Regions from separate parts of the Citrobacter sp. RHB25-C09 genome, predicted to be linked through region 1. Evidence: predicted binding sites of a transcription regulator. Region 1 holds the regulator's gene; each other region holds the start of a gene.
The links. Region 1 encodes PurR, which represses purine synthesis genes. Its sites were predicted from a motif close to CANGCAAACGTTTGCNTG; they were not measured.

Region 1 (8,019 bases):
GGGTAACCACTTCCGGATTGTCGTTGTAGAGCAGGGCGATCTGCTCGCGAAACGATACGGTAAAAATCGCCGTGATACACGCCATGCACACGCCCGTTCCCAGACCAGTGCGTGCAGCGGTCTGCGCATCCAGCGTGGAGCCTTGTCCCAGTCGGTAGCCCACGCGGATGGTCACAGCTGCAGCCAGCGACATCGGTAACACAAACATCAGTGAACTGAAGTTCAGGGCAATCTGATGACCCGCAACATCGACAATACCCAGCGGCGAAACCAAGAGTGCCACAACAGCAAATAGCGTGACTTCAAAGAACAGCGCCAGCGCGATCGGCAAACCTAACTGAATAAGACGCTTCATCACCTCGTTGTCCGGTTTGCTGAAGCGATGCACGTTACGGATATCGCGCATTGAACGCGCATTTTTGACGTACCAGATCATGGCGCCAAACATCACCCAGTACACGGCAGCGGTAGCAACACCACAGCCAACGCCGCCCAGTTCTGGCATCCCGAAGTGACCATAAATAAACACATAGTTCACCGGAATGTTAACCAACAGTCCGATAAAGCCCATGACCATGCCGGGCTTGGTTTTTGCCAGCCCTTCACATTGATTACGCGCTACCTGGAAGAACAGATAGCCTGGCGCGCCCCACAATAGCGCGCGAAGATAACCGACGGCTTTATCTGCCAATGCCGGATCAATGTTATGCATTGAACGGATGATGTAACCCGCATTCCATAACACCACCATAATCAGCACCGAGACGATACCCGCGAGCCAGAAGCCCTGGCGCACCTGATGGGCAATACGTTCGCGTCGGCCGGAACCATTAAGCTGGGCAATAACAGGGGTGAGCGCCAGCAACAGTCCGTGTCCGAACAGAATGGCGGGAAGCCAGATCGAGGTGCCGATCGCCACGGCCGCCATGTCGGTGGCACTATAGCCACCGGCCATAACCGTATCGACAAACCCCATTGCGGTTTGGGCGACTTGCGCAAGAATCACCGGAATTGCCAGAGCCAATAACTGACGCGCTTCGCTAATATACTTCTGCACGTGAACACCTATAGAATTGTTTTTATTTATGAGACTAAAAAAGCCGCCACGTGTGGCAGCAAGAAGAAGATGCAGGGGAAATTTCAGTCTATTGTAGCGAGGAATGCATAATTCTCCAGTGAAAAAACACCTTGACCGGGTGCTTTACTGGCAACCTGATTTTCCAACTGTTATTGTTGCAGGCAGAAATGTATTAACTGAATTCAGGAGTTGCAGTTATGTTTACGGGTATTGTTCAGGGCACCGCCAAAGTGGTGTCAATTGATGAAAAACCAAATTTTCGCACCCATGTAGTGGAATTACCTGAACACATGCTGGACGCTCTGGAAACGGGCGCATCGGTGGCGCATAACGGCTGCTGCCTGACCGTGACAGAAATAAATGGCAATCTCATCAGTTTTGATCTGATGAAAGAGACACTGCGAATAACGAATCTCGGTGAGTTGAAGGTCGGCGACCGCGTTAATGTTGAGCGTGCAGCCAAATTTAGCGATGAAATTGGCGGACACTTGATGTCCGGGCATATCATCACTACCGCTGAAATTTCGAAGATCTTAACCTCCGAAAACAACCGTCAAATCTGGTTTAAAATCCAGGATCCCACGTTGATGAAATATATCCTGTATAAAGGATTTATTGGCATTGACGGTATTAGCTTAACTGTCGGCGAAGTGACGCCAACACGTTTCTGTGTACATCTCATTCCGGAAACACTGGAGCGCACTACGCTGGGTAAGAAAAAGCTGGGCGCACGGGTCAATATTGAAATTGATCCGCAGACGCAGGCCGTAGTGGACACGGTCGAACGCGTGCTGGCGGCGCGCGAAATGGTGGTGGTGAAACACGAGAGTGAAGCCTAGGGGAATTTTCGCCCCTGCATAACAGCGGGGGCAAAACGACTAGCGAGGAACACGCAAACCGTTTTCAACGCCGCGAGAGAAAACCACCTGCCAGAGTTGAATATCACGGGCCCGGAACGCACCGGCGCAGGCATTCAGATAATAGCTGAACATCCGTTTAAAACGTTCAGAATAGTGTTCCGCGATTTCCGGCCATGTGGCGATGAAACGCTCATGCCACGCCATCAGAGTCTTGTCGTAATCCGCACCGAAGTTGTGCCAGTCCTCCATGATAAAATGCGCTTCACTGGCATTGGCGATTTGGCGCACAGAGGGAAGGCAGCCATTCGGGAAGATATATTTATTGATCCACGGGTCGACGTTATTATCCGTTTTCTTCGAACCAATAGTATGCAGCAGGAAAAGACCGTCAGGTTTTAAATTGCGGTCGACCACGTTGAAATACGTTGGATAATTCTTCGGTCCGACATGTTCGAACATACCCACCGAGACAATGCGGTCAAACTGGTCATCCAGGTCCCGATAATCCTGGAGTAGAATCGTCACATCCAGCCCGGCGCACCGCGCCTGCGCCATTTTTTGCTGTTCAGCGGAAATGGTCACGCCTACGACGCTAACCCCATAGTGGCTGGCCATATAGTGTGACAGACCGCCCCAGCCGCAGCCGATATCCAGCACGCGCATACCAGGCCGCAAATGCAGCTTCTCACAGATCAGTTTCAGTTTTTCGCGTTGTGCTGACTCGAGCGAGTCCGTGTCTTTCCAGTAGGCGCAGGAATACTGCATATAAGGATCAAGCATACGACTGAAAAGGTCATTACCGAGATCGTAATGTTCTTTACCAACTATCCAGGCGCGCTTTTTACTTTGTAAATTGAACAGGCGTGCGCCAGCGATGCGGAGCGTATCTTTAAAGTGGCGGGGTAGTTGGCCTTCCAGTCCGGCCCGTAAAACCTTACTGAAAAAGATGTCCAGTCGTTCGCATTCCCACCAGCCGTCCATGTAGCTCTCACCCAGACCCAGTGACCCCTCTTGTAATACACGTTTGAAAAATTTGGGGTTCGTAACCTGTATGTCTGCGGGAGAGGAACCGTTTATGGTGATACCCGCACGGCTTAATAATTCGTTGGTGATCCGGTACCAGTCGTCATCCGGAACGCTGACTTCTTCTATACACGATGAGCTCATAGTTTCTCCATCACTGGTCGGTGATTAGAACCTTAAAACAGCGTAGACGCTTTTTAGGCTTTGTGAGAAATCTCACGGAATATTTCGCGAGTCTATTAATCGACGTAGAGCAGAGGAAAGGAGGAAACCTTGCCGAATAGGCCATCCATGGTGAAACGGGAACGCTCCGGTTCCCGTTAATACATAATTATTTTCGTATTTTTAACAACCGAGATTTAGTATAGGCCTCAAAATCTGATGATTCAATCAAAAATTGTTAGGTGGCTAATCAATATAAAATATCATTGATATCAATGAGATTCGCTATGGGCAATCTCTGCTGCGTGGTCGTTTATCGGTTCGCAAGCCTGAGGCAGCGAACGCATTTTATAACCCAATCCTGCCAGCAGAACGGTCGTCAGCATGACACTGGTCGTTGTCAGCAGCGGCGTGCTGATAAGCCAGGATACGACCAGGCTTGCGAGGAAACACAGCCCCAGTTGCAGGGTGTTTTGCAAGGCCGCCGCCCGGCCTGTCGCCTGAGGGAAAGGCCGCAGCGCTTCTGCCACTACGATGGGATAAATGGCACCGTTGGCAATTGCCATCACGCAGAACGGGATCAGAATCTCAGTCAGCGAAACGTTGTGAATAAAGCCAGCAGCCCAGGTGCCAACAACGCTTAGCGCATAGACCACCAGCAACCAGGGGAGTAACTGCTTGCCTTGCCATTTTTGCAGGGCGGCGCGACAGCCGTAACCGCCAATCAAAAACGCAATGGTCTGCGGCACGTAGCTAAGACCTATTACCGCGGGGCTGTAGCCCATTTCACTGAGAATAAACGGCGAACCGGTAAGCCAGGCAAAGAAACTGGCTGAACATGCGGCATAAATTAATACATTGCCCCGGTAGGTTTTCGAACGCAGAAGCGTGGTGAAGGTCAGTTTCTCGTGGTTATCATGACGTGCTTTACTGGACGGCTTCAGACGCAACGCTGGCAGCATCAGAATAAGGGTAATAGCGAACAGCGTGGCAAAAATGGCCTGCCAGGAGAAATGGGTCAGGATCCAACTGCCCAGCAGCGGTGCCAGGGCTGGAGATAACCCGACCAACGGCATAATCGTGGCGAAAATGCGGTTAATTTTCTGCGAGGGATAGTAATCCGTAACCAGAGCCTGCCAGATAACCGTTGCCGCACAGACGCCAACGGCCTGGATAAAGCGCAGGACGAGCAGCCCGGTTGCGCTTTCAACCCATAACATCCCCAAACTGCCCACCGCAAAAATCGACAGGCCCAACAGGAGAATTGGCTTACGTCCGTAGCGGTCCGAAAGCGGTCCCCACAGCAGTTGCGCCACCGCAAAGCCGGCTAAGAACAGGCTCAGGCTGGCACTGACCGCGGAGGCTGGGGTTTGCAGGTCAGACTGGATGGTGGCAAAAGCCGGCAGATACATATCCGTCGCCAGAAAACCCAACACGCTGAGTCCTGCCAGCCACACTAAAAACCCTTTTCCAGGTTGCATACATGTTCTCTTAATTAACCTAATGACAATGCGGCAGAGTGTAGGGAGTGTATTTCTGCTTGTGAAACGGTAATATTTGGACATTGCATTCAAAAATTTTGCAGGCAGATTATGTGGTCAGAATACGCACTGGAAGTGGTCGATGCTGTCGCGCGCAACGGCAGCTTTAGTTCAGCGGCGCAAGAGTTACACCGTGTTCCTTCTGCGGTCAGTTACACCGTGCGTCAGCTTGAAGAATGGCTGGCAGTCCCGCTTTTTGAGCGGCGTCATCGGGATGTCGTATTAACGCCCGCTGGCGCGTGGTTTTTGAAAGAAGGCCGTTCTGTTATCAAAAAAATGCAGGACACACGGCAACAGTGTCAGCAGATTGCTAACGGCTGGCGCGGGCAATTGCCGATCGCGGTGGACAATATTGTTCGCCCGGAACGCACCCAGCAAATGATCGTTGATTTCTATCGCCATTTTGATGACGTAGAGTTACTGGTTTTTCAGGAGGTTTTCAACGGTGTGTGGGACGCGCTTTCTGATGGCAGGGTAGAGCTTGCTATCGGTGCAACGCAGGCGATACCCGTTGGGGGACGCTACACCTTCCGTGATATGGGGATGCTGAGCTGGAGTTGCGTGGTAGCAAAGCAGCATCCCTTAGCGGCGATGCGCGGCCCCCTGAGTGATGACACTCTGCGCAACTGGCCATCACTGGTGCTGGAGGATACGTCGCGTACCCTGCCAAAACGCGTGACCTGGCTACTTGATAACCAAAGGCGGATGGTCGTTCCGGACTGGAACTCTTCGGCGACCTGCATTTCTGCCGGGCTGTGCATCGGCATGGTGCCCACGCATTTTGCTAAACCGCGGCTTAATGACGGACAGTGGGTGGCACTGGAACTGGAGAATCCGTTCCCGGATGCGGCATGCTGCCTGACATGGCAGCAGAACGATACCTCACCTGCGCTTGCCTGGCTGCTGGACTATCTGGGAGACAGCGAAACGCTGAACAGAGAGTGGTTGCGGGAGCCGGAAGAGACTCCCGCAGTAAAGAATTAACGACGATAGTCGCGGAACGGACCATCCGCAACGGAACGACGTTCAATGAGGCGCGGATGAACTTCGATAGACTGCGACTCTTCGCGTTTGTTGACGATACGGTCTAACAGCATATTAAAGGCGGTTTCACCCAGTGAATCTTTTGGCTGATGGATCGTCGTTAATGCCGGCGTAAAGAAGCGGGCGTTACGCACATTATCATAACCGATCAGCGAAATGTCCTGCGGCACGCGCAGTCCCATCTCATCCGCAGCGCAAAGCGCGCCCATCGCCATAATATCACCGCCGCAAAAGACCGCCGTTGGGCGATGCGACTGCGACAGGATCTGCTGCATGGCGCGGTAACCGGATTCCGGCTCAAAATCACCCTGAACAATCCAGTTTTCCGGAACCTTGATCAGTGCTTCTTCCATCGCCTTCATAAAACCGGCCAGACGTCCGGCACCGGTATTTCGCTCCATCGGCCCCGGAATGACGCCGATCTCTCGATGACCGCGATCGACAAGATAACGACCCGCCATATAGCCGCCCTCAAAGGCGTTATCAATCACCGTATCGGTAAAATCTGCTTTGGCTTCGCCCCAGTCCATTACCACCATTGGGATATGGCGATACTCTTCGAGCATGGAAAGCAGGGGCTCCGGGTACTCAGAGCACATCACCAGCAGGCCGTCGACGCGTTTCTGCGCCATCATTGAGAGATAGGCCTGCTGTTTTTCGAGGCTATTCCATGCATTACCCAGAATCAGGGTGTAGCCTTTCTGGAAGCAGTTTTTTTCCACGGCTTCAATAATTTCTGCAAAATACGCAGCTTCGCTACTGGTCGCCAACAGTCCAATAGACTTGGTGTGGTTCACCTTCAGGCTACGGGCAACGGCGCTGGGGGAATAGTGCAATTCTTTGATTGCCGCCCACACCGCATTGCGTGTTTCTTCAGCGACGAAACGCGTCTTGTTAATTACGTGTGATACGGTTGTAGTGGAAACGTTTGCTCGCTTCGCTACATCTTTAATTGTTGCCATTACATCTCACTCCAGACCCTAACCCGATCGTTAAACTACGTTAAGTAAACGTTTGCCTTCACACACCCCGATCGCAACATCAGGGTTGCGGCACGCCGGGAAAACGACACGGAACGACAGGAAGGGGTCAATGGCCAGTACGCTAAATTAGTAAGCGTGGAATTCTGGCTGATCTTAACGAAAAGGGGAAGTGCTAAAAACAGATATCACTCTAAATCGTGGGAGATTTTTACTCAGAAGTGTGTAAAAATGCGCTATATCACTTTTTGTGTGGGAATAAAAAGGAGAAAAGTTGATGAGTACCGATCTTAAGTTTTCCGTAGTGACCACAGTTATTGTTCTGGCCCTGATCGTTGCGGGTGGTTTGACGGCAGCACTGCACTGATTCACCGAGAGGGAGCATGCGCTCCCTCATACCTTCCTGCCAATATCCCTGTCTGAATTGTTATCTAATCTGCAATAGTCTTTTGTACTTTTGTTAATTTCATTTTTTTGTGATTGATGTCATGCTTTTCACTCATACATGAGCATCGCGTTTCAACGCGAAGAGGCGGAGCAATCAACACATGAAAATTAATTATCCGTTACTGGCGCTGGCAATCGGTGCGTTTGGTATAGGAACTACAGAATTCTCACCGATGGGCTTATTGCCCGTCATCGCTAATGGCGTCGGCGTGTCAATACCGGCAGCGGGGATGTTGATCAGCGCTTATGCCGTTGGAGTAATGGTCGGCGCGCCGCTGATGACGCTGCTGCTTTCACATCGTGGACGTCGTAACGCGCTGATCTTTTTGATGGCAATCTTTACACTTGGCAATGTGCTTTCTGCTATTTCGCCAGATTACACCACGCTGATGCTGTCGCGGATTCTGACCAGCCTTAACCACGGCGCGTTCTTCGGGCTGGGCTCTGTTGTTGCTGCGAGTGTAGTCCCGAAACATAAACAGGCCAGCGCGGTGGCAACCATGTTTATGGGGCTGACCATCGCCAATATCGGTGGCGTCCCCGCAGCGACCTGGCTGGGTGAAACTATCGGCTGGCGCATGTCGTTTATGGCAACCGCCGGTCTGGGCGTTATCTCCATGGTGAGTCTGTTCTTCTCATTGCCGAAAGGCGGAGCGGGCACGCGTCCGGAAGTGAAAAAAGAACTGGCAGTTTTAATGCGCCCACAGGTGTTGTCTGCCTTAATGACCACAGTGCTGGGTGCGGGCGCCATGTTCACACTTTACACCTATATCGCACCTGTGCTGCACAGTATTACCAACGCAACCCCTGCGTTTGTCACCGGAATGCTCGTCCTGATTGGTGTGGGTTTTTCAATCGGTAATTATCTTGGCGGGAAACTGGCC
Region 2 (8,019 bases), 320 kb from region 1:
ATCAGCGCTGGGTGATGACGGTACCATTCTGAGCTGTAGCTGCGTGCCAAAAACGGCCATTAAGCTTTCGCTTTAAACCGCCTGTTCGAGTCTGAAGCTGTCAACGTGTAATTGCGGCTTCAGTCGGTCATTCATGACTTTAATGGCATCGCCAAGCTGCATGGTGCGCCCGGCCACGACAACACCCGGCTGCGCTAACAGGCACAACGCGGCGTTTTCGCCCGGTTCTACCACCAGCAGACTGATCTGCTCTTGCGTATCGCTCAGCCAGACACAGGCGGCATCGCCAGTCGAAGGTGCCCAGTTTTCACCGTGGGCGACAAAATGCCAGCTTTTCGGCATTTGCGGTTTCAGATAGCGAATCGCGACCAGCGCATTGAGCACCAGTTCTGCTTTCTGCTCTTTAGACAGACCGAGATCACGACATTTTTCTTCAAACGAGAAGTAAAGCGCCGCGTCATCAACGCAGAAACCGCTTGGAGAGAAGGCATCGGGAGTGAGCATTTTGCGAGCAAAACGCGAGCGAAATAACATGCCATTGGCTAAATCGAGCATCATTCGGTCATGCTCTTCGTCATAATACCAGCGCCAGTTATCGTCAGGTTTAATTCGCATTGTTTTCTCTCCTCTCCATCGTCATGTTGCGAAATTGTCCTTTTTCGCCGCTTCGTTTATTGCCTTAATAAGCTAAGCTCAAAATGTTTAAATAAGCAACAGTGAGAGAATATAAAACAACCAGAGGCGGAAATAAACCCCCGGTTGTCTGATATTCTGATAAAGAAGGTTAAAAAATCAAATATGCGTCAGGATTTCTTTAATCAACGGCGGGCCTTTAAAAATAAAGCCAGAATAAATTTGGACGAGGGTAGCTCCGGCAGCCATCTTCTCGCGTGCAGCAATGAGGGAGTCGATACCGCCCACGCCAATTATCGGCAACTGACCATTTAATTCCTGAGACAGACGACGAATAATCTCGGTGCTTTTTAATTGCAATGGACGGCCACTTAATCCCCCCATTTGATCGCAATTTTTCATTCCCTGAACAAGGGAACGATCTAACGTCGTATTGGTTGCAATTACGCCATCTATATTATGGCGAACTAAACTATCGGCAACCTGGATCAGTTCTTCTTCTGAAAGATCCGGTGCGATCTTCACGGCGATCGGAACATATTTCTGGTGGATCGTTTGCAGGTCGTTTTGTTTATTTTTTATCGCGCTTAACAAATCATCCAGCGCCTCACCATATTGCAGTGAACGTAATCCCGGCGTATTAGGTGAGGATATATTAATCGCGATATATCCCGCATAGGCATAGATTTTTTCCATACAAATCAAATAGTCATCTTTACCCTGCTCGACCGGCGTATCTTTATTTTTGCCGATATTAATGCCAAGCACGCCGTCATAATGCGCCTTTTTGACATTTTCAACCAGGTTGTCCACCCCATGGTTATTAAAGCCCATACGGTTGATCAACCCTTCGGCATCCACCAGGCGGAAGAGGCGCGGCTTGTCGTTACCCGGCTGTGGACGAGGCGTAACGGTGCCGATCTCGATCGAACCAAAACCCATCGCGCCAAGGGCATCAATGCACTCACCGTCTTTGTCCAGACCCGCTGCCAGACCGAGGGGGTTTTTAAAGGTTAATCCCATACAGGTAACCGGTTTTGCCGGCACGTTCTGGCGGATCAGCGCTTCAAATGGCGTCCCTGAGACACGGCGTAATTGTTGAAAAGTAAATTCATGAGCGCGCTCTGGATCGAGCTGGAAAAGGGCTTTACGAACGAAGGGGTAGTACATGAACTCTCCTGGATTCCCGGTAGCAAACCGGGGGCGTATTATGGGTGATATCACACAAAAAGGGAATTGACCTGCGGCAATAAAAAGCAAACGTTTCCCTTTAGTCTGCGGTTTTATGCATTTTTCAGCTTTTCTATACCGCATAAATCATTTCGATTCGCCAGACTCCTCTGTCAGACTGCCCAAATTGTTATCAATGTTAAATAAATACGAACTTTTGGTTATAAGAGGAGAATGGAACCATGCGCGTGATTACTCTCGCGGGAAGCCCTCGCTTTCCCTCCCGCTCCAGTTCGTTACTGGAATACGCCCGGGAAAAGTTGAGTCGCCAACAGATTGAGGTTTACCACTGGAACCTGCATAACTTCGAACCTGAAGATCTACTCTATGCCCGTTTTGACAGCCCGGCATTGAAGACACTAGTCGGACAACTTAAGGAAGCCGATGGTCTGATCGTCGCCACGCCAGTGTATAAAGCGGCTTACTCAGGTGCGCTAAAAACCCTGCTCGACCTGCTTCCGGAACGCGCGCTGGAGGGAAAAGTCGTGCTGCCCTTAGCCACTGGCGGCACCGTCGCCCATCTGCTCGCCGTTGATTACGCCCTGAAACCGGTGCTTAGCGCCCTCAAGGCGCAGGAGATTTTGCATGGCGTGTTTGCTGACAACTCTCAGGTGATTGATTACCAGCACAAGCCGCATTTCACCCCGAATTTGCAGTTGCGCCTTGATAACGCGCTGGAAACCTTCTGGCAGGCACTGCATCGCCGTGACGTTCCGGCCCCTGAATTCCATATTCCTCAAGGAGTTGTCCATGCTTAATTTCCTGAAACGACGCACACCATGGCTCGCGCTGACGGGGTTACTCACGCTTTCAGGTCTGGCGCAGGCGACGGAATCCGCCCCGGATGCGCTACGCATTGGTTTTCAGAAAGGCAGTATCAGCCTGGTTCTGGCCAAAAGCCATCAACTGTTGGAAAAGCGCTATCCGCAAACCAAAATCTCCTGGATTGAATTTCCGGCTGGGCCACAGATGCTGGAGGCACTCAACGTAGGAAGTATCGATATCGGCAGTACCGGTGATATCCCGCCGATTTTTGCCCAGGCCGCAGGTGCCGATCTGGTATACATCGGTGTTGAACCTCCGAAGCCAAAAGCTGAAGTGATTCTGGTTGCGGAAAACAGCCCAATCAAAACCGTTGCCGACCTCAAAGGCCATAAAGTCGCCTTCCAAAAAGGCTCCAGCGCGCATAATTTACTGCTGCGCGCGCTGCAACAGGCCGGGCTGAAATTTACTGATATCCAGCCGACATATCTGACCCCAGCGGATGCCCGCGCCGCTTTCCAGCAGGGTAACGTCGATGCCTGGGCTATCTGGGATCCGTATTACTCTGCCGCACTGTTGCAGGGAGGTGTGCGCGTCCTGAAAGATGGTACTGACCTTAAGCAGACCGGTTCATTTTATCTCGCCGCCCGTCCCTATGCGGAAAAAAATGGTGCCTTTATTCAGAACATACTGGGGATCTTCAGCGAGGCGGATGCCCTGACCATCAGCCAACGCACGCAGAGCATTACGCTGCTGGCGAAAACCATGGGATTGCCAGAGCCGGTCATTGCCTCGTATCTCGATCACCGTCCGCCAACCTCTATTTCTCCGGTAAGTCCCTCCGTCGCGGCGTTACAGCAACAAACCGCCGATCTGTTTTATGAAAATCGGCTGGTACCGAAAAAAATCGATATCCGTCAACGCATCTGGCAGCCTGGTCAACAAGAAGGAAAACAATTATGAGCCTGAATATGTTCTGGTTTTTACCCACTCACGGTGATGGACACTATCTGGGAACCGAAGAGGGATCCCGTCCGGTTGATCAGGGGTATTTGCAGCAAATTGCTCAGACGGTGGATCGCCTCGGCTTTACCGGCGTGCTGATCCCCACCGGACGCTCTTGCGAGGATGCGTGGCTGGTGGCGGCATCGATGCTCCCGGTGACGCAACGCCTGAAATTTCTGGTGGCTTTGCGCCCCAGCGTCACCTCCCCCACCGTCGCTGCACGTCAGGCTGCCACCCTGGACCGCCTTTCGAATGGTCGGGCGTTGTTTAACCTGGTGACCGGTAGCGATCCGCAAGAACTTGCGGGTGATGGCGTCTTTCTCGATCACACTGAACGTTACGAAGCCTCTGCGGAATTCACCGAGGTCTGGCGTCGTCTGTTAAAGGGCGAAGCCGTTGATTTCAACGGGAAGCATATACACGTTCGCGGAGCCAAACTGTTCTTCCCACCGATACAACAGCCGCATCCTCCGCTCTACTTTGGCGGTTCATCTGATGTCGCGCAGGATCTGGCCGCCGAACAGGTCGACCTCTACCTGACCTGGGGCGAACCACCCGCCCTGGTGAAAGAGAAGATCGAACAGGTTCGAGCGAAAGCCGCCGCGCGCGGGCGCAAAATTCGCTTCGGTATTCGCCTGCACGTCATTGTGCGCGAAACCAATGAAGAAGCCTGGCAGGCTGCAGATCGACTGATTGCCCATCTGGACGACGAGACGATCGCCAAAGCACAGGCGGCGTTTGCCCGCACCGATTCTGTAGGCCAGCACCGCATGGCGGCATTGCACAACGGCAAACGTGACAAGCTGGAGATCAGTCCTAATTTGTGGGCAGGTGTCGGTCTGGTACGTGGCGGTGCGGGTACTGCACTGGTTGGCGATGGCCCAACAGTTGCCGCGCGCATCAATGAATATGCTGCTCTCGGCATCGACAGCTTTGTGCTCTCCGGTTATCCGCACCTGGAAGAAGCCTGGAAAGTGGGCGAATTGTTATTCCCCCATCTGGATGTTGCGATCCCTGAAATTCCACAGCCGCAGCGCCTGCACCAGCAGGGAGAAGCTGTCGCGAACGAATATATTCCGCGTAAAATCGCACAAAGTTAAAGAATACGATCATGGCAACGTCAACCAATAAATGGTTGCTGCGCGTTGCCCCCTGGTTTTTACCGGTGGGCATCGTGGCACTCTGGCAACTCGCCTCCTCTGTGGGCTGGCTTTCCGGGCGCATTTTGCCCTCGCCGGAAGGCGTGGTTATCGCCTTCTGGACGCTCTCCGCCAGCGGTGAACTCTGGCAGCATCTGGCAATTAGCTCCTGGCGCGCACTGATCGGCTTTTCGATTGGTGGCTCCATCGGTCTGACCCTGGGCTTGATCAGCGGTTTGTCTCGCTGGGGCGAACGCCTGCTGGATACCTCGGTGCAGATGCTGCGTAATGTACCGCATCTGGCCCTGATCCCGCTGGTCATTTTGTGGTTTGGCATCGATGAAAGCGCGAAGATCTTCCTGGTCGCACTGGGCACACTCTTTCCGATCTATATCAACACCTGGCATGGGATCCGCAATATCGATCGCGGTCTGGTCGAAATGGCGCGCAGCTATGGACTGTCAGGTTTTCGGCTGTTTGTCCATGTGATCCTGCCCGGCGCTCTGCCTTCCATTATGGTCGGCGTGCGTTTTGCTCTGGGGCTCATGTGGCTGACGCTGATCGTCGCAGAAACCATCTCTGCCAATTCCGGCATCGGCTATCTGGCTATGAATGCCAGGGAATTCCTGCAAACGGATATCGTTGTCGTCGCCATTATTCTTTACGCCCTGCTCGGCAAGTTAGCCGATGTGAGCGCGCAGCTGCTGGAACGCGTCTGGCTACGCTGGAACCCGGCTTACCATGTGAAGGAGGCCACTGTATGAATACCGCCCGTCTGAATCAAGGTACGCCGCTACTGCTGAATGCGGTAACCAAAAAATATGCGAATAACACCGTACTGAACCAACTCGATCTGCATATCCCTGCCGGGCAGTTCGTTGCCGTGGTGGGACGCAGCGGTGGGGGCAAGAGCACCCTGCTACGCCTGCTGGCGGGGTTAGAATCCCCCACGGCGGGCGAGCTGCTGGCAGGAACGACGCCACTGGCTGAGATTCAGGATGACACGCGAATGATGTTCCAGGATGCCCGACTGCTGCCGTGGAAATCGGTCATCGATAATGTTGGACTCGGGCTAAAAGGCCATTGGCGGGACGCCGCACGTCAGGCGCTCGCCGCGGTTGGGCTGGAAAACCGGGCCGCGGAGTGGCCTGCGGCTCTTTCTGGCGGACAAAAGCAGCGTGTGGCGCTGGCGCGCGCGCTTATTCATCGGCCAGGTTTACTGCTGTTGGATGAACCGCTCGGCGCGCTGGATGCGTTAACACGCCTGGAGATGCAGGACCTGATCGTTTCACTGTGGCAGGAACATGGCTTTACCGTCCTGCTGGTGACACACGACGTCAGTGAAGCCGTGGCAATGGCAGACCGCGTGCTGCTGATCGAAGAAGGCAAAATCGGCCTTGATTTGACGGTGGATATCGCACGCCCCCGCCGTCTGGGATCGGTGCGGTTAGCAGAACTGGAAGCAGAAGTATTGAATCGGGTCATGAAGCGAGGAGAAACGGAGCAGCCGATCCGTCGACATGGATGAAGGATTGTGCAGTTGTAGGCCGGATAAGACGCGAAAGCGTCGCCATCCGGCAAAAACGCCCGGTGGCGCTTGCGCTTACCGGGCCTACAAAACCACAGAGCAATGTATCAGGCTAACGCTTTTGTGATCTTCTCAAACAGATCGCCAGAAAGATTCTCCAGCCCTTTCAACTGCTCCAGCGCCGCACGCATTTTTTCCTGACGTTTAGCATCGTAGCGCTTCAGGCGAATCAGCGGCTCAATCAGACGTGACGCCACCTGCGGGTTACGGCTGTTAAGCTCGGTCAGCATCTCCACCATAAACTGATAACCGCTGCCATCCTCGGCATGGAAAGCCGTCGGGTTACTGCCCGCAAACGCGCCGATCAGCGAACGGACCCGGTTCGGGTTGCTCATACTAAAGGAGCGGTGTTTCAGCAGTCCGCGCACCGTTTCCAGTACGTTATCCGCCGGGCTGGTGGATTGCAGAATAAACCATTTATCCATGACTAGACCGTCCTGATGCCACTTATCGTCATACTCCTGCATCAATACGTCACGGCACGGTAACTGCGCTGCAACGGCGGCAGACAGCGCCGCCAGGGCGTCGGTCATGTTGTTGGCTTCGCGGTACTGCTTGCTTACCAGCATATCGGCCAGTTGCGTTTCACCAAATGCCAGGAAGCGCAGGCAGGCATTACGCAGGGTACGCTTGCCGATATCCGCGTGTTCGACGCGATACTCGTCCAGACGATTGGCGTTGTAGATAGCAAGGAATTCATCGGCCAGTTCGGTCGCCAGAGTACGGGTCAGGGCTTCACGAACTTCAGCAATCGCCAGCGGGTCGATAATCTCGAACAACTCCGCGATTTCATTCACCGATGGCAGCGTCAGAATTTCCGCCGCCAGCGCCGGATCAATCTTCTCATCGAGCAGCACCGCACGGAATGCATCAGCAACATGAGCAGGCAGAGAGAGCGGTTGCCCCTGCTGATGACGCGCCACGTTCAGCTTGATATACGTCGCCAACAGGCTTTGCGCCGCGTCCCAACGTGAGAAGTCGTTACGCGCATGGCGCATCAGGAACGTCAGTTGTTGATCGCTCCACTTATATTCCAGTTTCACCGGGGCGGAGAATTCGCACAGCAAGGCGGGCACCGGCTGGAAATAGACGTTATCAAAGACGAACGTCTGTTCCGCCTGCGTCACATTCAGCACTGAATTCACCGGATGCCCCCCTTTTTGCAACGGGATCACCTTGCCTTCGTTGTCGTACAACTCAATGGCAAACGGAATATGCAGCGGCTGTTTTTCTGCCTGATCCGCGGTTGCCGGGGTACGCTGGCTGATGGTCAACGTGTACTGCTCGGTTTCCGGGTTGTAGTCATCTTTCACTGTAACCACTGGTGTACCGGACTGGCTGTACCAACGGCGGAAATGTGAAAGATCGACGTTGGAGGCATCTTCCATCGCCTGTACGAAATCATCACAGGTTGCCGCACTACCGTCGTGACGCTCGAAATATAGCTGCATCCCTTTCTGGAAGTTCTCTTCGCCCAGCAGGGTGTGAATCATACGGATCACTTCTGCGCCTTTCTCGTAAACGGTCAGGGTGTAGAAGTTATTCATCTCGATGACCATATCCGGACGGATAGGGTGCGCCATTGGGCTGGCGTCTTCGGCAAACTGCAATCCGCGCATGGTGCGCACGTTGTTGATTCGGTTAACTGCACGCGAGCCAAGA
Region 3 (8,019 bases), 1.2 Mb from region 1:
CGGATCGGCATCATTGGATTTCGCGTTATGCTCCTGATCGGCACACTCCGGGTTGTCGCGCAGACGCTGCATCTGCCAGGTGGTCTCTGCCCACCAGACACGCAGCGTAGTGCGGCTTTCGCTGAAGACTGCCTGACCGTTCGCCGCGATGACAAAGCGATCGCCGGCTACGGCCTGGCCTAAGTAATGTACGCAGTCGGTCAGACCGTATTTCGTCAGCAGAGCCTCTACTGCATCGCGATCTTCCGCACGAACCTGAATCACACCGCCTAACTCTTCGTTGAACAGTGCAGCCAGATGATCCTCGCCCAGTGTAGCGATATCGACGTTCACGCCACAGTGACCGGCAAACGCCATTTCCGCCAGTGTCACCAGCAGACCGCCGTCGGAGCGGTCATGCCAGGCCAGCAGTTTACGCTGCGCGACCAGCGCCTGCATCGCGTCGTAAAAACCTTTCAACTGCGCAACGTCACGCACATCTGCCGGTTTATCGCCCAACTGACGATACACCTGCGCCAGCGCCGTTGCGCCCAGGGCGTTGTGGCCTTTGCCAAGATCAATCAGCAGCAGCGCGTTATCTTCGGTAGAAAGCTGCGGGGTAACGGTATGACGCACATCTTCCACGCGGGCAAAGGCGGAAATCACCAGCGACAGCGGCGAGGTCATTTCGCGCTGTTCGTTCCCTTCCTGCCAGCGGGTTTTCATTGACATGGAGTCTTTACCGACCGGAATCGTCAGACCCAGCGCCGGGCAAAGCTCTTCGCCCACCGCTTTCACCGCTTCATACAGACCGGCATCTTCGCCAGGATGACCGGCTGCCGCCATCCAGTTAGCGGAAAGCTTGATACGTTTGATATCGCCGATATGCGTTGCCGCGATGTTGGTCAACGCTTCACCCACGGCCATGCGGGCAGAGGCGGCGAAGTCCAGCAGCGCTATCGGCGCACGTTCGCCAATCGACATCGCTTCACCATAATAGCTGTCGAGGCTGGCGGTGGTGACCGCGCAGTTCGCTACCGGCACCTGCCACGGGCCGACCATCTGGTCACGGGATACCATACCAGTCACGGTACGGTCGCCAATAGTCACAAGGAAGGTTTTTTCTGCTACCGCCGGCAGATGTAATACGCGCTTCACGGCTTCGGCCAGGGTGATATCCGCACGGTTCAGCGCGTCGCCTTTCGCCGTCAGCGTCTGCACGTCGCGAGTCATCTTCGGCGTTTTGCCAAGCAATACATCCAGCGGCAGGTCAATTGGCTGGTTGTCGAAATGACGATCGTTAAGCGACAGGTGCTGCTCTTCGGTGGCTTCACCAATCACCGCGTACGGCGCACGCTCACGCTTACACAGTTCGTCAAACAGCGGCAGCTGATCAGCCGCTACCGCCAGCACGTAACGTTCCTGAGATTCGTTACACCAGATTTCCAGCGGGCTCATACCCGGCTCATCGCTGAGAATATCGCGCAGTTCGAATTTACCGCCGCGCCCACCGTCGCTCACCAGTTCTGGCATAGCATTGGAAAGACCGCCCGCACCGACGTCGTGGATAAAGAGGATCGGGTTGGCATCGCCCAACTGCCAGCAGCGGTCAATCACTTCCTGACAGCGACGCTCCATTTCTGGGTTATCACGCTGTACGGAGGCAAAGTCGAGATCGGCATCGGACTGACCGGACGCCATTGACGACGCCGCACCGCCGCCGAGACCGATGTTCATCGCCGGGCCGCCGAGAACGATCAGTTTGGCGCCAACCACGATTTCGCCTTTCTGCACGTGATCGGCGCGAATGTTGCCAATCCCGCCCGCCAGCATGATGGGCTTGTGATAGCCGCGCAGCTCTTCGCCGTTGTGACTGTTCACTTTTTCTTCATAGGTACGGAAATAGCCGTTCAGCGCTGGACGTCCAAATTCGTTGTTAAACGCCGCACCGCCGAGAGGGCCTTCGGTCATAATATCCAGTGCGGTAACAATGCGCTCTGGCTTACCGAAATCCTCTTCCCAGGGCTGTTCAAAGCCAGGAATGCGCAGGTTAGATACGGAGAAGCCCACCAAACCGGCTTTCGGCTTCGCGCCGCGCCCGGTGGCGCCTTCGTCACGAATTTCACCGCCGGAACCGGTCGCGGCACCAGGCCATGGGGAAATTGCCGTCGGGTGGTTGTGGGTTTCTACCTTCATCAGGATATGCGCAGGCTCCTGATGGAAGTCATAGCGCCCGGTGGCGTGGTCGGCAAAATAGCGCCCCACCTCGGAACCTTCCATCACCGCCGCGTTGTCTTTATAGGCAGACAGCACGTGATCAGGCGTTTGTTCCATGGTGTTTTTAATCATTTTGAACAGCGACTTCGGCTGCTGTTCGCCGTCGATAATCCAGTCGGCGTTAAAAATCTTGTGACGACAGTGCTCTGAGTTAGCCTGGGCAAACATGTAGAGTTCGATGTCGTTAGGGTTACGTCCCAGGCGAGTGAACGCTTCCTGCAGATAATCAATTTCATCGTCCGCCAGCGCCAGTCCCAGACGCAGGTTGGCGTCGATGAGCGCCTGGCGGCCCTCGCCCAGCAGATCGACACAGGCAACCGGTGCCGGCTGGTGATGAACGAACAAGGCTTCCGCATCGGTCAATGAAGAGTACACCGTTTCCATCATGCGATCGTGTAATACAGCGGCTACCTGCTGCCATTGCGCAGCGGTCAGCGTTGAGGCGTCAACGTAATAAGCTACGCCGCGCTCAAGGCGATCGACCTGTTGTAGACCGCAGTTATGGGCAATATCGGTCGCTTTGGAAGACCAGGGGGAGATGGTGCCAGGGCGAGGCGTCACCAGCAGCAGTTTCCCCTTCGGGGTATGACTGCTCAGGCTGGGACCGTACTTTAACAGGCGAGCAAGCTGCGCGTGCTCATCTTCATTTAACGGTGCATTTAGATCGGCAAAATGGACGTACTCGGCGTAAATATCGTGGACCTGGAGGTTGGCAGCCTGAAAGCGCGCCAGCAGTTTGTTAATACGGAATGCCGACAGTGCAGGCGAACCACGCAGAATTTCCATCATAAGTCTCTCGTCTTCTAAGCTTTCGGTGTGCCCAAGTGGGGAAACGGGCGTCATTATAAAGAATCTGAGCCGCTGACGAAACCGTTTGCGTCGAAATAAAATCTCCCGTCCGTCTTATCATACGATGCGGCCAATGGTTGTAATTAGTTGCCAACTGGCGGAAGTTTAAGCAAAATGCCGCTCATTGATGAATACTCCCGATCTTCCAGTGACTTTTCCCATCCCGAGACAACGTACCGTTCAGAGAATTAACTAATTGAAAAAAATAAAGATTAATTATCTGTTTATCGGCATTTTGACGCTGCTGCTGGCTGCGGCTCTCTGGCCCGCTATCCCGTGGTTTGGTAAAGCAGACAACCGTATCGCTGCCATCCAGGCGCGGGGCGAGTTGCGGGTGAGTACTATTGAATCCCCGTTAACCTGGACCACGCTTAACGGAAAACCCTTCGGGCTGGATTACGAACTGGCCCAACAGTTCGCCAACTATCTGGGCGTGGAGCTAAAGGTAACCGTGCGCCAGAACATCAGCCAGCTGTTTGACGATCTGGATGATGGCGATGCCGACCTGCTGGCGGCCGGTCTGGTCTACAACAGCGAGCGCGTTAAAAATTACCAGCCAGGCCCAACCTACTACTCCGTCTCACAACAGCTTGTCTATAAAGTAGGCCAGTATCGCCCCCGCACGCTCGGCAGTATAAAAGAAGGCCAGCTCACACTCGCCCCGGGACACGTCGTAGCGAATGATTTGCAGCGCCTCAAAGAGACAAAGTTTCCCGAACTGATCTGGACCACCGATGCCAAAAAAGGCGTCACGGAACTGATGGATGACGTGATCGCGGGCAAACTTAACTACACCATTGCAGATTCTGTCGCCATTAGTTTGTACCAGCGGGTTCACCCGGAACTGGCGGTTGCGCTGGATGTGACCGATGAACAACCGGTGACCTGGTTTAGCGCTCTGGATGAGGACAATACTCTTTCTGCCGCCCTGCTCGATTTCTTCAATACGATGAATGAGGATGGCACGCTGGCACGTCTTGAAGAAAAATACCTTGGGCATGGTGATGACTTTGACTATGTAGACACCCGCACTTTCCTGCGTGCGGTGGACGCCATGCTACCCGAGCTCAAGCCACTGTTTGAAAAATACGCCGAGGAAATTGACTGGCGACTGCTGGCCGCCATCTCATGGCAGGAATCCCATTGGGATCCGCAGGCCACTTCACCAACCGGTGTCCGCGGCATGATGATGCTCACCAAAAATACCGCACAGAGTCTGGGAATCACCGACCGCACCGATGCAGAACAGAGCATCAGCGGCGGCGTGCGTTATTTACAGGACATGATGAGTAAAGTGCCGGAAAGCGTCCCGGAGGGAGAGCGCATCTGGTTCGCGCTGGCCGCCTACAATATGGGCTATGCGCATATGCTCGACGCCAGAGCGCTAACGGCAAAAACCAAGGGGAACCCGGACAGTTGGGCAGATGTCAAACAGCGTCTTCCCCTGCTCAGCCAGAAACCGTATTACAGCAAGTTGACCTACGGCTATGCGCGAGGCCATGAAGCCTATACGTACGTGGAAAATATCCGTAAATATCAGATAAGCCTGGTCGGGTATTTGCTCGAAAAAGAGAAGCAGGTGGCGGAAGAGCTGAAGCTGGCCGCAGATTACCCGGCAGTTTCACCGATGACGTTGGGCAAGCAGAGGCTGCCGCTCTCCTCTTTCCTGTCGCAATCATCGTCCAGCTATCTGCCGCATCCCCCTTCGCCGCTACTTCCGCAGCAGAAGAAAAAGACGACAGACCGGGCGAGCGTTGGCGCGCCTTAGCCGACCTGAGGGTCGTTATGGGCAGATTTTTTCAACGCTTTGATTTCCTGACGGCGCATGCGAAAGAAATCGCTCAGCATTGCCGCGCACTCATCAGCTAACACGCCTTCGCTCACTTCGACGCGGTGGTTCATGCCAGGATGATGGAGTACATCAATCAGCGACCCTGCCGCCCCCGTTTTTGCATCACGTGCGCCAAACACGACGCGCTGGATACGGCTGTGCACCATCGCCCCGGCACACATCACGCACGGCTCAAGGGTGACGTATAGAGTGGCATCGATCAGACGGTAGTTTTGCATCACCAGTCCGCCCTGCCGCAGCGCCATAATTTCCGCGTGAGCGGTAGGATCGTGACGACCAATCGGACGGTTCCATCCCTCTCCTATGACCTGGTTGTTGTGCACTAATACGGCACCGACCGGGACTTCACGTTCATCCCAGGCACGCTTCGCCAGCGTTAACGCATGACGCATCCAGTATTCGTGGCTAAATTCGACTTCTGACAAAAGGGATACTCCGATAATCATAGCGGCCGCATTATACATGCTAGCTATGCTTTCAACTATTCCAGCTGTTGGAGTTCCCCCTGCGGCGTGACGCGCCAGCGATGCTGGCAAAAAAAGAGCAGCGGGTTGTCCTGTTTACTGTCGCTGTACCCACTGTAGAGGCGCAGAGGCGCACCAATCTGGCGCTCCAGCTGCGCAACTTTTTCATGCCCCAGACAGCGCATCGTCAACAGCCAACCGCCGTAGCCACGCTGCATCTGACTGGCTATCAGGTTGACGCGGGGTAACCACGGCGTGTCGTAATAGACCTGCTCCACCAGCGACTGCGGGGAGCCGGTAATCAACCAGATGTCGGCATCTGAGCTTAACAGATAGGTCGTCAGACGTTCCTGCACCAGCGGAAACGCGGTCACGTTAGCGCGAAACCAGCGGACAAAATCAGCCTGATGCGCTTGCAAACGCCTCTCGCTGCGACCAAAGGTGCATCCCCACAGCAGCAAACTCATCGGCCAGCGGGCGGCACGTCCCTGGATCAGCAGCCCCAACGCAATAACCGGCAGCAACGGCAGTACGAGCAGCGCATTCAGCGGCTGGCGACGTAACAGATAGCGCAGGAAACTGCCGAACATATCCTCCTGATGTAACGTACCGTCCAGGTCAAAAAATACAACACGCCGATCGTGATTGGCCAAACCTTACTCCTCTGGATCGTTAAACCCCAATAGCCAGGTAAACAGGAACCCGGCGATTACCGCTACCAGATAGCCTAACAGATAGAGCATGACTTTTCCGGTCACAATCGTTAACGCCAACGGTAATCCGGAAATGCCAAAGGTAATGACGGTCGCGACCTTCCAGTAGCTGATGAGCGCTCCGCCAACCGCGCCGCCGAGGCAGGCGCCAATAAACGGTTTTCCCAGCGGCAAGGTAACGCCAAAGATTAACGGTTCGCCAATGCCGAGCAATCCTACCGGTAATGCGCCTTTGATGACTTTCTTCAGGCGCGTATTACGGGTTTTCATTAGCACAGCAATAGACGCCCCTACCTGCCCGACGCCCGCCATCGCCAGAATAGGGAACAGTGCGTTGTAGCCATGCGCCTGAACCAGTTCGACATGAATAGGTACCAGCCCCTGATGTAAGCCGGTCAGCACTAACGGCAGGAACGTGCCCGCCAGTACCGCCCCCACGGCAACGCCGCCGCGATCGATCGCCCATGAGGCACCGTGCGCGATAGATTCAGCGATCCAACCGCCCAGCGGCTGCAACGCGACGATGGCAATCGTACCGGTAATCACCGTCGTCAGCAGCGGGTTAAAAATAAGCTCCAGTGAACCGGGTAATATTTCGCGGAATTTCCGCTCTATCCAGCACATCAGCGCGACCACCAGCAGCACAGCGATCACCCCACCGCGCCCGGGCTGCAGCGCTTCGCCAAACAGCGTAATCTGCGCCAACTGCGGACTCGACAGAATTCCCGCCATCACGCCGCCCATAGCCAATGAGCCGCCAAAGACTTTAGCCGTATTTACCCCCACCAGAATATTCATGATGGCGAACACGGCGCTGCCGAAGATGCCCATCAGTCCCAGCATATTGGGGTAATGCGTCGCAAAATCGCCGACGATATCCGGGCGTTTGAGAATGTTGATGATACCGGTGATTAACCCAGAGGCGATAAAAGCCGGTATCAGCGGAATAAAGACGTTGGCCAGCTTACGCAGCGCATCGCTCATCGGCGCTTTGTATTTCGCTTTTACCTGCGCTTTGGTCCGCTCAATCTCATCGCCGGCAGGACGCTCAGCGCCGTTCGCCAACAGGGAACGCATCGCATCGACAACTTTTGCCGCTTTGCCGGGGCCAACAATTAACTGATGCTGCTCACCCTGCTTTACGTAACCGCTGACGCCAGGCAATTGCTTCAGACGAGGAATATCCAGTAATGCGTCATCCTTAACTTCAACCCTGACGCGCGTCATGCAATTTTCCAGGCGCAGAATGTTTTTCTCTCCGCCAATCCCCAGCAATATCTCGCGGGCAAGGGCCACTGTTTTATCCATAACTACCTCAGTTAATCAGCGAGTGCTGCACGTAAAAAGCCCTGATGCGCGATCAGTTTTTCTCTCGCCGCATCGGCGCTAAGCCCCGTCAATGCCATCAGAATGGCGGGTTTTACTTCGAAATCTGTTTGCCTGAGCAACGCCTCGGCCTCGGCACGGGTCATACCCGTTGCTTCTACTACCATCCGGCAGGCACGATCGATGAGTTTGACGTTGGTGGCTTTCATATCCACCATCAGGTTTTGATAAACTTTGCCAAATTTCACCATGGCGCCAGTCGAGATCATGTTGAGTACCAATTTCTGCGCCGTGCCAGATTTCAACCGAGTCGACCCCGTCAGCGCCTCGGGGCCCACTACCGGTGAAATGGCGATTTCCGCTTCCTGAGCAATCGGGGAGCCTGGATTACAGGAAATGGCGACCGTGGCGCAGCCGATTTTGCGCGCATATCGCAAACCGCCAATCACATACGGCGTGCGACCGGACGCAGCCAGTCCCACCACATTATCTTTCGCCGTGAGGTTCAGCGCGATGAGATCATCCTCACCCAGTTGCGCGTTGTCTTCTGCCCCTTCGA
Region 4 (8,019 bases), 1.2 Mb from region 1:
GTTATCGGCTGCCTCTAATCTCCTTAACGCTGGTCGCCCCCGGCCCGATAAAAAATACTCCCGCCTGGCGACGGGTGGCTGACTTAGCACGAGCAGAGATTGTCGCCTGTTGCGAACGCAATCAGTGGGTCTGCGTCTGGGAGACAACCACCGCCGCCCGAAGCGGTCCGGAATGGATGGCAGCGCTTTGCGCCCCGGCAAAGCAGCTAAAGCAGGCCATGCTGCTGCTGGAAGATGAGCACCCGCTGGGGCGTCTCTGGGATATTGATGTTATTGACTGCGACGGCAGTGTTATTTCTCGCAGCGCATTGGGGAAAGCATCGCGTCCGTGTCTGATCTGCAACGAAGACGCTCATGTCTGCGCGCGAGCCAGGAGACATGAACCCGATTTGCTGTTGGAAGAAATTGCAAAAAGGATTGAACGTTATGAGCGAAATGATCGCGATTAAACAACCCGCCCATGCCTCTTCGGTTTTACAGGCCAGCGATGTTGTAGGCCTGATTGAGAGGGCGCTATTCACTGAAGTTCAATTAACCCCGAAGCCCGGTTTAGTCGATATCCGTAACTCCGGGGCGCATCAGGATATGGATCTGGCGACATTTGAGAGAAGCATTGCCGCCGTTACGCCATGGATGGAGAATTTTTACATTATCGGGCGCGATAGCTCTGCGCTTCCTGCCGAACAGGTTCTGCCGATGCTGCGTCCTATTGGCATGGCCTGCGAAGCGGATATGCTGCGGGCAACGGGCGGTGTGAATACTCACCGTGGGGCAATATTTGCCTTCGGCTTGCTCAGCGCGGCAACGGGCAGGCTGGTCGCGCGGGGGGAACCGCTTGAACAAAATGGCCTCTGTTATTGCGTCGCGAAAATGTGTCGGAACATTGTGGCGCTGGAACTTTCGGCTTCAGCCCTGGCGCCAGAAACCAGCAAAAGCGTCAGTCATTTTGTGCATTACGGCCTTTCAGGAGCGCGAGGGGAGGCCGAAAGCGGTTTTAATACTGTAAGAACGCAGGCGCTTCCGGTCTATAACCGGGTCCGGGAACTCCATGAGGACGATAACCTTGCGCTGCTCCAGACGTTACTGCATCTGATGGCGTGGAATGATGATACCAATCTGGTGTCGCGTGGAGCGTTAAAAGGCCTTTATTACGTTCAACAACAGGCGCAGCGGTTGCTCTGGGATGGCGGCGTGCTCACCAAAGGGGGAATTGCGGCGTTACAGCGCCTGGATGATGACCTGATCGCCCGTAATCTGAGTCCCGGCGGCAGTGCAGACCTGCTTGCGGTTACCTGCTTCCTTAGCCATTTCCCTCCCGGCCCTCTGTATCGGGATTAAGGCCATATTCGGCGTAACTTGCCCGGTGGCGCTAGCGCTTACCGGGCCTACGTGCGAATGATTCATCCCGCGGGATGAATCATGCCTTTTACTGATACGTCCACCTGTTTATCATAAAATTCTAATTATCGCTGTTTTCAGATGGCGACTTTGCCAACGGCTGGTTAATCTGAAAACGGTTTACATCATTTTAACCTAAGAGAATAACTATGCATGATGCACAGGTCCGCGTCGCGATCGCGGGGGCGGGTGGACGTATGGGACGCCAGTTAATTCAGGCGGCTTTTCAGATGGACGGTGTCGTGCTGGGAGCGGCGCTGGAGCGCGAGAGCTCTTCCTTATTGGGCAGTGACGCCGGGGAACTCGCTGGTGTTGGCAAGACAGGCGTAACTGTGCAAAGCAGCCTGGCGGCGGTAAAAGACGATTTTGACGTCTTCATCGATTTTACCCGGCCGGAAGGTACGCTGGCGCATCTGGCCTTTTGCCGCCAGCACGGGAAGGGCATGGTCATTGGTACCACCGGTTTTGACGATGCGGGCAAACAGGCGATTCGTGAAGCGTCGCAGGAGATTGGCATCGTGTTTGCCGCGAACTTTAGCGTCGGCGTTAACGTAATGCTTAAGCTGCTGGAAAAAGCGGCAAAAGTGATGGGGGATTACACCGACATCGAAATCATCGAAGCGCATCATCGCCATAAAGTGGATGCGCCTTCCGGAACCGCGCTGGCGATGGGTGAAGCGATAGCTCATGCGCTGGATAAAGACCTAAAAGCATGCGCGGTATACAGTCGTGAAGGGTATACCGGAGAACGTGTACCGGGCACCATCGGTTTTGCCACCGTGCGCGCCGGAGATATTGTCGGTGAGCATACCGCAATGTTTGCCGATATTGGTGAGCGCGTCGAAATCACCCATAAAGCCTCCAGTCGCATGACCTTTGCGAATGGCGCAGTGAGATCTGCACTTTGGATTGATTCTAAGCCAAAGGGGCTTTTTGATATGCGAGATGTGCTCGATCTCAACAATTTATAGCCAGTTATTACCTTCGTGATGTGGTTATTGTAATCGTAATGCATTGATTACATAGGGTAATATTTTATTGCCCTATTTATTTTTAACGTTTCATCTAATATTTCACATAAACTCTTATAAAGTTGGTTTTTTCTATCGAAATTACGTTACCTTCATGTTAATTTTGACCATCTGGTCTGGTTTTTCTCATTACCAGCTTCATTTTCACACCATAAAGTATACGCAAGCGTTTTCCTGCGCATCAAAGGTGATCTTTTTACCTGTTAAAAGCAGCAATACATTCCTGAGTCGCAAAATAATATAAAAAATACCGCCTTTAAGTTGACTTTTAACCGCCATATCTCCAGAATGCCGCCGTTTGCCAGAAATCCACCGGTAAGCAAATTTGCATTGATTCATGCAACACAAATGAATTAGTATGCAAATAAAGTGAGTGAATATTCTCTGGAGGGTGTTTTGATTAAGTCAGCGCTATTGGTTCTGGAAGACGGAACCCAGTTTCACGGTCGGGCCATAGGGGCAACAGGTTCGGCGGTTGGGGAAGTCGTTTTCAATACTTCAATGACCGGTTATCAAGAAATCCTCACTGATCCTTCCTATTCTCGCCAAATCGTTACTCTTACTTATCCCCATATCGGCAATGTCGGCACCAATGCCGCCGATGAAGAATCCTCCCTGGTACATGCACAAGGCCTCGTCATCCGTGACCTGCCGCTGATCGCCAGTAATTTCCGCAATACCGAGGACCTCTCTTCTTACCTGAAGCGCCATAACATCGTGGCGATTGCGGATATCGATACTCGTAAGTTAACGCGTCTGCTGCGCGAGAAGGGCGCACAGAACGGTTGCATTATCGCGGGGGATAACCCTGATGCAGCCCTGGCGCTGGAAAAAGCGAAAGCCTTCCCTGGCCTGAATGGCATGGACCTGGCGAAAGAAGTGACCTGCAATGAAGCCTACGGCTGGACGCAGGGAAGCTGGACATTGGCGGGTGACCTGCCGGAAGCGAAAAAAGAAGAAGACCTGCCGTTCCACGTGGTGGCTTACGATTTTGGCGCTAAACGTAACATCCTGCGTATGCTGGTGGATCGCGGCTGCCGCCTGACGATTGTGCCGGCACAAACCTCCGCGGAGGATGTGCTGAAGATGAACCCGGACGGCATCTTCCTTTCGAACGGTCCTGGCGACCCGGCACCCTGCGATTACGCCATCACGGCGATTCAGAAATTCCTGGAAACCGACATTCCTGTCTTCGGCATCTGCCTCGGCCATCAGCTGCTGGCGCTGGCGAGCGGTGCGAAAACCGTGAAGATGAAGTTTGGTCATCACGGTGGCAACCACCCGGTGAAAGACATCGACAACAACACGGTAATGATTACTGCCCAGAACCACGGTTTCGCGGTTGATGAAGCCTCAATGCCGGCTAATCTGCGCGTCACCCACAAATCCCTTTTTGACGGCACTCTGCAAGGGATTCATCGTACCGATAAGCCAGCGTTCAGCTTCCAGGGGCACCCGGAAGCCAGCCCCGGCCCGCACGACGCCGCACCGCTGTTCGATCACTTTATCGAACTTATCGAGCAATACCGTAAGACCGCTAAATAATCAGGAGCTGAGAAGACAATGCCAAAACGTACAGACATAAAAAGCATCCTGATCCTCGGCGCTGGCCCAATTGTCATCGGCCAGGCCTGCGAATTCGACTATTCCGGCGCGCAGGCATGTAAAGCCCTGCGTGAAGAGGGTTACCGCGTCATTCTGGTGAACTCCAACCCAGCGACCATCATGACCGACCCGGAAATGGCCGATGCCACTTACATCGAGCCGATTCACTGGGAAGTGGTTCGTAAAATTATCGAGAAAGAGCGCCCGGATGCGGTGCTGCCGACCATGGGCGGCCAGACGGCGCTGAACTGTGCGCTGGAGCTTGAGCGTCAGGGCGTACTCGAAGAGTTCGGCGTCACCATGATTGGTGCCACCGCAGACGCCATCGATAAAGCGGAAGACCGTCGCCGCTTTGACATCGCGATGAAGAAAATTGGCCTTGATACTGCGCGTTCAGGCATCGCCCACACTATGGAAGAAGCGCTGGCGGTTGCCGCTGACGTTGGCTTCCCGTGCATTATCCGTCCTTCATTCACCATGGGCGGCACTGGCGGCGGTATCGCCTATAACCGCGAAGAATTTGAAGAAATTTGCGAACGTGGCCTGGATCTTTCCCCCACCAACGAACTGCTGATTGATGAATCGCTGATTGGCTGGAAAGAGTACGAGATGGAAGTGGTGCGTGATAAAAACGACAACTGCATCATCGTCTGCTCCATTGAAAACTTCGACGCAATGGGTATCCATACCGGTGATTCCATCACCGTGGCGCCTGCCCAGACGCTGACCGATAAAGAGTACCAAATCATGCGTAACGCCTCGATGGCGGTACTGCGTGAAATCGGCGTGGAAACCGGCGGCTCAAACGTTCAGTTTGCGGTGAACCCGAAAAATGGTCGCCTGATAGTCATCGAAATGAACCCGCGTGTGTCGCGTTCTTCTGCGCTGGCTTCAAAAGCAACGGGCTTCCCGATTGCCAAAGTGGCGGCGAAACTGGCCGTAGGTTACACCCTCGACGAACTGATGAACGATATCACCGGCGGGCGTACTCCGGCGTCGTTTGAACCTTCTATCGACTACGTCGTCACTAAAATTCCACGCTTTAACTTCGAAAAATTCGTTGGCGCGAATGACCGTCTGACTACGCAAATGAAGTCCGTCGGTGAAGTGATGGCGATTGGCCGCACGCAGCAGGAATCTCTGCAAAAAGCATTGCGCGGTCTGGAAGTGGGCGCGACCGGCTTTGACCCGAAAGTGAGCCTGGACGATCCGGAAGCATTGACCAAAATTCGCCGTGAGCTGAAAGACGCGGGCGCGGATCGTATCTGGTATATCGCCGACGCATTCCGTGCGGGTATGTCCGTCGACGGCGTATTCAACCTGACCAACATCGACCGCTGGTTCCTGGTGCAGATTGAAGAGCTGGTGCGTCTGGAAGAGCAAGTGGCAGAGCTGGGTATCAACGGTCTGGACGCAGACTTCCTGCGCCAATTGAAGCGCAAAGGCTTCGCTGATGCGCGTCTGGCTAAACTGGCGGGTGTGCGTGAAGCAGAAATTCGCAAGCTGCGCGACCAGTATGACCTGCACCCGGTCTACAAGCGCGTGGACACCTGTGCGGCTGAATTCTCGACCGACACCGCCTATATGTACTCCACCTATGAAGACGAGTGTGAAGCGAACCCGTCCGTCGACCGTGACAAAATCATGGTGCTGGGTGGCGGTCCAAACCGTATCGGCCAGGGCATTGAGTTCGACTACTGCTGCGTCCACGCCTCGCTGGCGCTGCGCGAAGACGGTTACGAAACCATTATGGTCAACTGTAACCCGGAAACCGTCTCTACCGATTACGACACTTCCGACCGCCTCTACTTTGAGCCGGTCACACTGGAAGATGTGCTGGAAATCGTCCGCGTTGAGAAGCCGAAAGGCGTTATCGTCCAGTACGGCGGTCAGACCCCGCTGAAACTGGCGCGCGCGCTGGAAGCCGCAGGTGTTCCGGTCATCGGCACCAGTCCGGATGCGATTGACCGCGCCGAAGACCGCGAGCGTTTCCAGCAGGCGGTTGACCGTCTGAAGCTGAAACAGCCGGCGAACGCTACCGTCACCGCGATTGAAATGGCTGTAGAAAAAGCAAAAGAGATTGGCTACCCGCTGGTGGTGCGTCCTTCTTACGTGCTGGGCGGCCGCGCGATGGAAATTGTCTACGACGAAGCCGACCTGCGTCGCTACTTCCAGACCGCGGTGAGCGTCTCCAACGATGCACCAGTGCTGCTTGACCGCTTCCTCGACGACGCGGTTGAAGTGGACGTTGATGCCATCTGCGACGGCGAAATGGTGCTGATTGGCGGCATCATGGAGCACATCGAGCAGGCGGGCGTGCACTCCGGTGACTCCGCATGTTCTCTGCCAGCGTATACCCTGAGTCAGGAGATTCAGGACGTGATGCGCCAGCAGGTACAGAAGCTGGCCTTTGAATTACAGGTTCGCGGCCTGATGAACGTCCAGTTCGCAGTGAAAGACAACGAAGTCTACCTGATTGAAGTCAACCCGCGTGCGGCGCGTACCGTACCGTTCGTCTCCAAAGCCACCGGCGTACCGCTGGCAAAAGTGGCGGCGCGCGTGATGGCCGGTAAATCTCTGGCTGAGCAGGGTGTGACCAAAGAAATTATCCCGCCGTACTACTCGGTGAAAGAGGTGGTGCTGCCGTTCAACAAGTTCCCGGGCGTTGACCCGCTGCTGGGGCCAGAAATGCGCTCTACCGGGGAAGTGATGGGCGTGGGGCGCACCTTTGCAGAAGCGTTCGCCAAAGCACAGCTGGGCAGTAACTCCACGATGAAGAAACGTGGCCGTGCGCTGCTCTCCGTGCGCGAAGGTGACAAAGAGCGCGTGGTGGACCTCGCGGCGAAGCTGCTGAAGCAGGGTTTTGAGCTGGATGCCACTCACGGCACCGCGATTGTGCTCGGTGAAGCCGGTATCAACCCGCGTCTGGTGAACAAGGTGCATGAGGGCCGCCCGCACATTCAGGACCGTATCAAGAATGGCGAGTACACATACATCATCAACACCACCGCCGGTCGTCGTGCCATCGAGGACTCAAGGGTGATTCGCCGCAGTGCGCTGCAGTATAAAGTGCATTATGACACTACGCTCAACGGCGGTTTCGCCACCGCGATGGCGCTGAATGCCGATGCGACAGAAAAAGTCACTTCGGTTCAGGAAATGCACGCGCTCATTAAAAAATAACCCGCTGAGCAGTTAATTATCAGCATTAAAAACGGTTCCGGAGACGGAGCCGTTTTTTTATGCAAATGAACAGCAGCGCCTATATATCCGGCAAATGCAAGCAAATGAATGTAGCAAGCTCGATTTAGCTCACACTAATTATTCCTTTTCTTGCATACTATTCCTTATAACCACAATTTCAATATGGCTTTGTTGTCGTTTATTCCAGACAGGGCCTGGCAAGAATTTAACTTTATGAAATGGTGTGATCATGTGTGAAGAATATGTAGATAAGCCGCTTTATTTGGTGATTGCTGACTGGGTGATGAGCGAAAACCGTTGGGTAAGTGCAAAAGAGATTGCGAAGCATTTTAATATGGATCACTGCAAAGCAATTAATACTGTCTCTTATATTCTTTCAGAAGTGGGGGAAATATGCTGCGAGACTAAGACGATCCCGAACGAACTGGAAGGTCGGGGATGTCAGTGTCAGCGTCTGGTCAGAGTGAAACATATCGATCCGCAGCTTTATGTCCGTCTGGGACAAAATGCGCAGGAAAAAACGATCGCCAGGTCGCCGCGTATGACTGCGGTACCGCCCTCGGAGCTTAACCGCGAGCAAAAATGGCAGATGATGCTATCGAAGAGCATGCGCCAACGGTGATCGGCCCGTAGGCCGGATAAACGTCAGCGACATCCGGCACGGTTAAGATGCCGATTTAGGCTTCACCTCGGTCGTGCCTTTCAGGCGTGGCCGATTTTCTTCAACCTCGGTTAAAGGCTGCGTTTCCCATAGCGATGCCCGACAGCGCACGGCCAGATC

Region 2: a site for PurR is predicted at 1,887-1,904, ahead of pyrD (quinone-dependent dihydroorotate dehydrogenase). Genes of this name have one in related genera too.
Region 3: a site for PurR is predicted at 3,120-3,137, ahead of purL (phosphoribosylformylglycinamidine synthase). Genes of this name have one in related genera too.
Region 4: a site for PurR is predicted at 2,589-2,606, ahead of carA (glutamine-hydrolyzing carbamoyl-phosphate synthase small subunit). Genes of this name have one in related genera too.

Annotation. Positions count from the first base shown of each region.
Region 1 covers NZ_CP057483.1:2,025,225-2,033,243, forward strand. The annotation lists gene mdtK (MdtK family multidrug efflux MATE transporter) at 1-1,057, opposite strand, end outside; gene HVY19_RS09445 (riboflavin synthase subunit alpha) at 1,276-1,917, shown strand; gene cfa (cyclopropane fatty acyl phospholipid synthase) at 1,957-3,105, opposite strand; gene punC (purine nucleoside transporter PunC) at 3,396-4,604, opposite strand; gene punR (DNA-binding transcriptional activator PunR) at 4,716-5,648, shown strand; gene purR (HTH-type transcriptional repressor PurR) at 5,645-6,670, opposite strand; gene HVY19_RS09470 (YnhF family membrane protein) at 6,966-7,055, shown strand; gene HVY19_RS09475 (MFS transporter) at 7,237-8,019, shown strand, end outside.
Region 2 covers NZ_CP057483.1:1,701,590-1,709,608, reverse strand. The annotation lists gene HVY19_RS07895 (YcbX family protein) at 1-76, shown strand, start outside; gene zapC (cell division protein ZapC) at 73-615, opposite strand; gene pyrD (quinone-dependent dihydroorotate dehydrogenase) at 793-1,803, opposite strand; gene ssuE (NADPH-dependent FMN reductase) at 2,046-2,621, shown strand; gene HVY19_RS07875 (sulfonate ABC transporter substrate-binding protein) at 2,614-3,588, shown strand; gene ssuD (FMNH2-dependent alkanesulfonate monooxygenase) at 3,585-4,730, shown strand; gene ssuC (aliphatic sulfonate ABC transporter permease SsuC) at 4,742-5,533, shown strand; gene ssuB (aliphatic sulfonates ABC transporter ATP-binding protein) at 5,530-6,297, shown strand; gene pepN (aminopeptidase N) at 6,405-8,019, opposite strand, start outside.
Region 3 covers NZ_CP057483.1:3,236,921-3,244,939, forward strand. The annotation lists gene purL (phosphoribosylformylglycinamidine synthase) at 1-3,045, opposite strand, end outside; gene mltF (membrane-bound lytic murein transglycosylase MltF) at 3,302-4,873, shown strand; gene tadA (tRNA adenosine(34) deaminase TadA) at 4,870-5,382, opposite strand; gene yfhb (phosphatidylglycerophosphatase C) at 5,439-6,074, opposite strand; gene HVY19_RS15215 (PTS transporter subunit EIIC) at 6,078-7,442, opposite strand; gene murQ (N-acetylmuramic acid 6-phosphate etherase) at 7,454-8,019, opposite strand, start outside.
Region 4 covers NZ_CP057483.1:802,002-810,020, forward strand. The annotation lists gene citX (citrate lyase holo-[acyl-carrier protein] synthase) at 1-449, shown strand, start outside; gene citG (triphosphoribosyl-dephospho-CoA synthase CitG) at 427-1,338, shown strand; gene dapB (4-hydroxy-tetrahydrodipicolinate reductase) at 1,548-2,369, shown strand; gene carA (glutamine-hydrolyzing carbamoyl-phosphate synthase small subunit) at 2,826-3,974, shown strand; gene carB (carbamoyl-phosphate synthase large subunit) at 3,993-7,217, shown strand; gene caiF (carnitine metabolism transcriptional regulator CaiF) at 7,468-7,860, shown strand; gene caiE (carnitine operon protein CaiE) at 7,903-8,019, opposite strand, start outside.